DNA from 4 places in the Paenibacillus sp. UNC217MF genome. Region 4 is predicted to be linked to each of the others. Evidence: predicted binding sites of a transcription regulator. Region 4 holds the regulator's gene; each other region holds the start of a gene.
The links. The regulator Rex, encoded in region 4, represses fermentation and respiration genes when NADH is low (regulators of the CRP and FNR family bind a similar motif). The targets are predictions, from matches to a motif close to TTGTGAAATATTTCACAA.
Positions count from the first base shown of each region.

Region 1: the regulator Rex is predicted to act here: its motif matches at 872-889, upstream of adhE (bifunctional acetaldehyde-CoA/alcohol dehydrogenase).
Region 2: the regulator Rex is predicted to act here: its motif matches at 606-623, upstream of pflB (formate C-acetyltransferase).
Region 3: the regulator Rex is predicted to act here: its motif matches at 979-996, upstream of BP95_RS0108435 (cytochrome ubiquinol oxidase subunit I).

Region 1 is NZ_KK366027.1:1,088,907-1,091,116, reverse strand. It holds gene BP95_RS0120975 (Crp/Fnr family transcriptional regulator) at 1-593, opposite strand, end outside; gene adhE (bifunctional acetaldehyde-CoA/alcohol dehydrogenase) at 1,006-2,210, shown strand, end outside.
Region 2 is NZ_KK366027.1:1,085,673-1,087,882, reverse strand. It holds gene adhE (bifunctional acetaldehyde-CoA/alcohol dehydrogenase) at 1-399, shown strand, start outside; gene pflB (formate C-acetyltransferase) at 901-2,210, shown strand, end outside.
Region 3 is NZ_JMLT01000010.1:257,149-259,358, reverse strand. It holds gene pdxR (MocR-like pyridoxine biosynthesis transcription factor PdxR) at 1-617, opposite strand, end outside; gene BP95_RS0108435 (cytochrome ubiquinol oxidase subunit I) at 1,063-2,210, shown strand, end outside.
Region 4 is NZ_KK366027.1:901,902-904,111, reverse strand. It holds gene dinG (ATP-dependent DNA helicase DinG) at 1-1,022, shown strand, start outside; gene BP95_RS0120010 (redox-sensing transcriptional repressor Rex) at 1,038-1,685, shown strand; gene BP95_RS0120005 (amidohydrolase) at 1,682-2,210, shown strand, end outside.

The DNA.
Region 1 (2,210 bases), 190 kb from region 4:
ATACGATTGACGCTCTCACGAGTAGCGCCGATCATATTCGATAGATCGGTATGTGTAATTTTTTTGTTGATCAGGAGACCGCCGTCTTCTAATTCTTCACCGTAAGTATTGGACAATCTGATGAGAGTGGAGCATAGCGCGCCTGGTTTACCATACATCATTAGATCGCGGAACTTGGTCTGAGTCAGGCGGTGATGGATCCCCATCCACTTCATGAAATCGATCGAGAAGTCGCAGTGCTGGCATATGAGAATCTCAATATCCTTCTGCTCAATAAGCAATACCTCAGCTTCTTCAAGGACTTCCGCTGTGAATGTGTGCTTTGTACTATGGAATGGATCAACTTGGCCGACTAAATCCCCAGCTTGATACATGTACAGAATTAGCTCTTTGCCTTCATCTGTAGACTTTGTGATTTTTACACGTCCGCTCTTCAGGAGGAACAGCTTATCAGATAGATCTCCTTCCCAGAAGAGATGAGAGCTGTCAGGATAGGTACGTTCTTTACCGATATTGATTAATCGTTCTACATTCTGTTCTGAGAAACAAGAGGTATTGCAGGGCTCTCCAAATTTGTCGGTGATGTTAGTCACTCTGTTCCCCTCCAATTTACATATTTCAAATTTTAGTAATTTTGACCCAAAGAATTCCATGTGACAAGTTTCACTATATGAATACGTATTACTATCATGGATGTTCCGCACGCAGTTGTCAATTTATTTACGATTAAAATTATTTACAGTTTGGTTAAATCGAGTGATTAATATCACGCCAATCAAATAAAATCGGGGAGAAATAAAAAAATAAGCAAAATCAATCAGAGTTGTGAAATTAATCACATACTAACACGCGAAAGATGGATACAATGAAAGTGTGAAATGATTCACAAACAATTGTAACCAACACGAACCTCAGAAAAGGATCGTAACAGAACAGCAGACACACCGTATAGAGAAACCCTTTCTTAGGTTCATTGCAAGGTATCCATGAATGGAGGCGGAGAGAATGGCGACAAAACAAGAAACGAAACCAACTGTAGAGAAAAAAACGGAGCAAGTCGATGTTACGAAGCACATTCAGCAACTGATTGACCGCGCGAATAAGGCGCAGGAAGCATTTATGGACATGAACCAAGAGCAGATAGACAAGATCGTACAGCAAATGGCACTCGCTGGCTTGGATAAGCATATGATGCTTGCCAAGATGGCTGTTGAAGAAACGGGCCGCGGTGTGTATGAAGATAAAATTACGAAAAACATTTTCGCAACTGAATATATCCACAACTATATCAAGTATGACAAAACGGTAGGTGTCATCGAGGACAATCCGCAGGGTGCTTATATGAAGATTGCGGAACCGGTTGGAATTGTCATGGGGATTACGCCGGTAACGAACCCAACTTCAACAACCATGTTCAAGGCGCTCATCGCGATAAAGACACGCAACCCGATTATTTTCGGCTTCCATCCATCCGCTCAGAAATGCAGTGCGGAAGCAGCTCGCATCCTGCATGAGGCAGCAGTGAAATATGGTGCTCCTGAGCATTGTATCCAATGGATTGAGTATCCGTCGATGGATGCGACTAACGGCTTGATGAACCACCCTGATGTGGCGCTAATCCTGGCGACAGGCGGTGCTGGTATGGTTCGCTCCGCTTATAGCTGCGGCAAGCCTGCCTTAGGCGTTGGCCCAGGTAACGTGCCGTGCTTCATCGAGAAGACGGCAGATCTGAATCAAGCGGTAACGGATTTGATTCTGTCCAAGACGTTCGATAATGGCATGATCTGCGCATCCGAGCAAGCCGTCATCATTGAAGAGCCGATTTACGCACAAACGAAGAAAATGATGACCACACAGGGCTGCTACTTCTTGAATAAGGAAGAGACCGGCAAGCTCCAAGCGATGGCAATGAAGACAGACACCTGTGCGGTGAATCCGAACATCGTGGGCCAATCTGCAAAGAAAATTGCTGAGATGGCCGGACTTCAAGTACCAGATACAACGAAAATACTTGTAGCTGAGCTGGATGGTGTGGGGCCGAAGTTCCCACTGTCTGCAGAGAAGCTGAGCCCCGTGCTTGCTTGCTACAAGGTGAAGACCGCAGAAGAAGGCGTTGACCGCGCGGCTGAAATTGTGGCATTTGGCGGTATGGGTCACTCTTCGGTCATCCACTCGAATGATGACGAGGTAATTCGTAAGTTCGCCGACCG
Region 2 (2,210 bases), 180 kb from region 4:
TACCATACTGCACATGGTCGCACGAATGCGATTCTCATGCCGCATGTCATTCGCTACAATGCGAAGAAACCAACGAAGTACGCTTCGTTCCCGAAATATGACCACTTCGTAGCAGATGAGCGCTACGCGGAAATTGCACGCATCCTCGGTCTTCCATGCCGCACCACGGAAGAGGGCGTGAACAGCCTTATCAACGCAATTCGGGAATTGAACCGCGAACTGGGTATTCCAGAATCGTTCCAAGCAATTGGCTTCGATGCCAAGGACTTCGAATCCAATGTTGATTACTTGGCAGACCGCGCCTTTGAAGACCAATGTACAACAGCGAATCCGAAGCTTCCACTCGTAACAGAGTTGGCTGATGTATATCGGAACGCATTCTATGGACGATTTGAATAAGTTAGAATGATACGATAGCAGGGCAGTGGGCAGCGGGGAAGATCTTCCCCGCTGTCTTTGTTGTATAATCAACTTCTGAACCATTGCTTATAATGCGGTAAACGAGTGCTAATTAAGTGCTAACCACCTGCAAAAAGCAGGGCAGCAGTGGAGATTACAACATTTTGAATTATATTATGTGAAAAAAATCATTTGTCTAGCTTATATTGTGATAAATATCACATAATTGAAAGTGTGAAAAGAGGTACAATGAAGGCGTAGCAAGGGAGGAACGAAAAAGGTTCAGAATTCGCCTCTAAAAAACTTGCTGCATAGCCTCACTCGGCATTACGAAAAGGCAGCTATCGAACGAATGCGAAAGATAAGATAACCGCCTTGCAGCCTTTTTCGTGAAAATCATCACAAGCAATGTGAAATGGGAACGAGAACATCTTGCTGGGTGTGTGCTTTCAATTCGATTACAACACATACAGAAAAACAAACATGTATGGAGGGATTACGATGTCGGTGATGGAAAAGAACATGACAGAAACAAATGAAATGAATCCTTGGCGTGGATTCAAAGCAGGCAAATGGCAAACACACGTGGATGTCCCGAACTTCTTGGACGGACACATCAAGCCTTACTTGGGCGATGAAGCATTCTTGGCAGGTCCAACGCAAAATACGAAGGATCTGTGGGATATCGTGAGCCAGCTCTCCAAAGAAGAACGTGAACGCGGTGGTGTATGGGATGTTGATGTTAACACGCCTTCAACGATCGTATCGCACAAACCGGGATACTTAGATAAAGAAAAAGAAAAAGTAGTAGGTGTACAAACGGATGCTCCGTTCCGCCGCTCGATTCAACCATTTGGCGGTATTAAGATGATGATCGATGCTTGTAAAGCATACGGCTTCGAAATGCCGGAAGATGTTATCAAAATTTTCACAGACATTCGCAAAACACACAACCAAGGCGTATTCGATGCTTATACATCCGACATGCGCATGGCGCGTAAAGCTGGTATTATCACAGGCTTGCCAGATGCTTACGGCCGCGGCCGCATCATCGGTGACTACCGCCGTGTAGCGCTGTACGGTATAGACTTCTTGATTAAACAAAAGAAAAACGATCTGAATAATCTTGAGCTGGATGCAATGGATGAAGTTACTATCCGTGACCGTGAAGAAATTTCAGAACAAATTCGCGCACTCGCTGAATTGAAAGAAATGGCTGCAATGCACGGTATGGACATTTCGAAACCAGCTGTCAACGCACAAGAGGCGTTCCAATGGGTATACTTCGGTTACTTGGCAGCCATCAAAGAACAGAACGGTGCAGCAATGTCCCTTGGTCGTGTATCCTCGTTCCTCGATGTGTATGTGGAACGCGATATTCAAGAAGGTACTTTGACAGAGCAAGAAGCTCAAGAATTGGTTGACCATTTCATTATGAAATTGCGTATCGTTAAATTCTTGCGCACACCTGCTTACAACGACCTGTTCAGCGGTGACCCAACTTGGGTAACAGAATCGATCGGTGGTATGGCTTCTGACGGTACAACACGTGTAACGAAGAACAGCTTCCGTTTCTTGCATTCCTTGTACAACTTGGGACCTGCTCCAGAGCCTAACTTAACTGTACTCTGGTCGACGAAGCTTCCTGAAGCGTTCAAGAAGTATTGTGCGAAAGTATCGATTGAAACAAGCTCCATTCAATATGAAAATGACGACCTGATGCGCCCAATCTATGGTGACGACTACGGTATCGCATGTTGCGTATCCGCAATGCGTATCGGTAAGCAAATGCAGTTCTTCGGCGCTCGCGC
Region 3 (2,210 bases), on a different contig from region 4:
GCATCCCCAGGCTGAAGCAATCGGCGAGTTATTAAATAGAGCGATTGATGAGACCCTGATGTAACGAGAATCGATGATGCTGTCGTTCGAATGCCGCGATATTGATGTAAAGAAGTGGACAGAACCTCCCGCAGCGGCACATAGCCCTGAGGATCGTCATAGCTCATGTCCTCATGCAGCAGATGCTCGCTCAGAAGCATCCTCATCTCTTCATTTGGCGACAAATCGGGTGACAGTTCTCCGCTGGCAAAGTCTATACAGTTGCTGTCCGAATCCAGTGCGGAACGAATCAATTCGGCGTATACCGGATCAGGCTGGACTAGCTTGCAGCTATCTAAATATTGATGCCAATCTGGCGTTTGTTGAGAGTCTGCCCCCCACTTCGACTTGCTTACTCGAGTACCACTACCGACCATGCTTTCGATAATGCCTGCAGCACGCAGCTCTTCATAAGCTTGAACGATTGTGCTTCGATTTACATGTATTTGCTCGGCAAATTTGCGTTCCGATGGAAGGACGCTTCCCGGAGAAAATTCACCGTTATAAATGCTGCGCTCGATATATGCGGCAATCTGCTGATATAGTGGTTGATTGCTGGAACGATCCGGTTGCCACATGGAAATACACCTCTTGCTTTCTTGATCTGTGATTTTTATCACATATAAATAAGTATATCATTGCTCTTCATGATCTCGTACTGACCCTTTTCATCGAAACGTTGTCAACTCTGTGTCAGTCTCTTGAACATGGATGACCCCGCCCTGTTGAAATGGATGGCGACATCCCATCCAGTCTGCTCTAAGATAATGCTGAACGTGAGAACTTCACTTGACTGGCTGCCAGTGCCATATGACAAGAGTATGTACGATGTGTGCAATGATGTGTGCTGCGATGTACGTACAGCCTCGTCAAGCTCATAACCTAACGCTTTTCTTAACGACTGAATCTTAACGAGTGTCACACTAACAGCACCACATAACGTGAAGACATTCACATTATTCGAATCTCACAGACCTTTTTCTTGTTGCACAACAATCACATTTTCATCACAAGGAGGCCTCTATGGATCAGGTCATTCTCGCGCGAATCCAATTCGCATCAACAACTTTATTCCACTACATCTTCGTCCCCATGACGATTGGACTGGCGTTTTTAATCGCCGTATTAGAGACGCTCTATGTCGTCAAGGGCAAGGAGATTTATAAGCAAGCTGCCTTGTTCTGGAGCAAATTATTTCTGATTAACTTCGCAGTTGGCGTCGTCACCGGCATTTTGCAGGAGTTTCAGTTCGGGATGAACTGGTCGAATTATTCCCGCTTCGTCGGTGATGTGTTCGGGCCATCGCTTGCCATCGAAGGTCTGCTCGCCTTCTTTATGGAATCCACCTTCATCGGCTTATGGGTGTTCGGCTGGGAGCGCTTATCGAAGCGCGTTCATCTCGCTTGCATCTGGATCGTCTCGATCGGTACCGTGTTGTCCGCGTTCTGGATCTTGACCGCCAACTCGTTCATGCATGCGCCTGTCGGATATGAATTCAACAATGGACGGGCAGAGATGAGCGACTTCTTCGCACTTATTACGAATCCGCAATTGTGGCTGCAATTTCCGCATACGCTGTTCGCCGCATTCGCAACCGGCGCCTTCTTCATGTCAGGCGTCAGCGCTTGGAAACTGCTGCGTGGACACAATCCGGACATGTTCCGCCGTTCGTTCCGCGTCTCGATTACCGTTGCCTTGATTTCGTCCGTCATCGTTGCCTACATTGGGCATGCACAGGCGCAGCATCTGCTCACTTCTCAGCCGATGAAGATGGCAGCGGCCGAGGCGCTCTGGGATACGAGTGAGGATCCGGCACCGTTCACGTTATTTGCCACAATCGATACGGAAAAGAAAGAGAACTCTTTCAAAATCCAAGTTCCATATATGCTCAGTCTGCTATCGTACAACAAGCTTAGCGGCAGTGTAGAAGGGATGAATCAGATTCAAGCACGCTATGAACAGAAGTACGGGCCCGGCAATTATATTCCATCGGTCAAGATGACGTTCTGGAGCTTCCGCATGATGGTTGCCGCAGGAGGGCTCATGTGCCTTGTCGGCATTTACGGCCTGATATTATCCCGCAAGAAGAAGCTGGAGCAGCGCCCATGGTTCTTGAAGCTGATGGTTGGCATGATCGCCTTTCCGTTCCTCGCCAATTCGGCGGGATGGCT
Region 4 (2,210 bases):
AAGTGCAGGGCGTCACGGCTGATGTGACAGGTTTATTCAAGGACATAGGGCAGCTTCGCGATGAATTCCGTGAATTTATGCAAGGCAAGGATGCGGATACCGTCTACTGGATGGAAGGCAATCTCCAATACAAGCATAAATCAATGCAAATGTATGCGGTCCCTGTCGATGTAAGCGAAGCGCTGAAGCGATACTTCTTCGAGCCGAAGAAGAGCGTAATCTTAACTTCGGCTACATTGTCCGTTGATAAATCATTCCAATTCGTAGCTGAACAGCTTGGCTTGAAGGATGCGCAGCGGGATGGCCGTCTAAATACGGTCATACTTCCGTCGCCGTTCAACTACCGGGAACAAGCACTTGTTGTCATCCCGCGTGACTTCCCTAGTGTGAAGGGAGCATCAGATGCCAAGTTTAACTCGACGCTGATGCAGTCCTTGGCTGATGTAGCCAAGGTAACAGAAGGACGTATGCTTGTCTTATTCACGTCATACCGCATGCTGCGGGATGTGTATGAACCGCTGAAGGAGGCGCTTAGCCTGCATGGCATTCAAGTGCTGGGACAAGGGATTGACAGCGGCAACCGAAGCAAGCTGACACGCCGATTCCGAGATCAGCCGAATTCAGTCCTGCTAGGAACGAGCAGCTTCTGGGAAGGCGTTGATATTCCAGGAGATGCGTTGACATGTCTTGCGATTGTACGGCTGCCATTCCAGCCACCGAATCATCCACTCGTGGAAGCGAAGTGCGATCGGCTGAAGCGGATGAATCAGAATCCATTCCGCAAATATTCCGTCCCACAGGCTGTAATTCGCTTCAAGCAAGGATTCGGCCGCCTTGTGCGTACGACGCAGGATAAGGGAATTGTCATCATTTATGACACTCGTGTAATAGAGACAAGCTACGGCAAACATTTTCTTTACTCGCTGCCTGGCCCAAAAATGGAGCATATGGCAACAGAACAACTTGTACCACGTATTGATACGTGGCTAGACCATAATCAAAGAGGCATTGGAGAGCGATGAGAGGGGCTTGTTAGAATGAAAGCACTAAAGATATCAGAAGCTGTCGTTCGGCGATTACCCGTGTATTTACGCCATCTATTGGAATTGAAGCAGCGAGAAGTGCTCACAGTTTCTTCTCAAGATTTGGGACAGAAGCTGAACTTGAATCCTGCGCAAATTCGGAAGGATCTAGCGTATTTCGGCGACTTCGGCCGCAAGGGCATTGGGTATGATGTATCGTATTTGATTCAACAAATCAGACATATTTTGAAACTGGATCAAGTTATCCATGTTGGATTGGTCGGTGCAGGTAAATTAGGTCACGCACTCTGTAACTACACCGTATACTTGAAAGATAATATGAAGATCGTTGCAGTGTTCGATGCACAGGAATCCAAAATCAATACCGAGATAAATAACCTGAAAGTTCAGCCGATGTCTGACCTAATTACGACGGTACGCGAGAAGCAAATCCGTATCGGGATTATCACGGTTCCTGCTACAGAAGCTCAGTATGTAGCTGATCAATTTGTAGAGGCGGGAGTAGAAGCGATCTTGAACTTTGCGCCTGTCATTTTGAGGGTTCCTTCGAATATCCGTGTGCATACTGCCGATTTTACAACGGATTTGTTCAGTTTGGCCTATTATTTATCTGATAATGGAAAGGAAGTACCCGCCGAATGACACACCGAATCATTATTAAAAATGGCATGTTCGCCGATTTGTCTCCAACTGCGAAGCAGTCCTCATTCCATGGGTTCATGGTTGTTGAGAATGATCGCATCGTTCATATTGGATCGGAGCTGCCTGAGCAATATGCAGCAGCTGATGCTGAAATCATCGATGGCAAAGGTCTATTTTTCATTCCAGGCCTTGTTAATACACACGGGCATGCTGCAATGTCTCTGCTTCGTGGGTATGGGGATGACTTGGCGCTTCAGACATGGCTGCAGGAGAAAATGTGGCCAATGGAAGGCAAGTTCACGGCCAATGATGTCTATTGGGGAACAGCTCTGTCTGTGATCGAAATGCTGAAGGGCGGTACAACAACCTTCGTAGATATGTATGACTACATGGACGAAGTAGCGAAGGTATGTGAGCAATCCGGTATCCGTGCATCGCTTATGCGCGGTGCGATTGGCTTATGCCCAGAGGATGTACAGCGCGAGAAGCTGAATGAGGCGATTCAATTCGCGAAGGATTGGAATG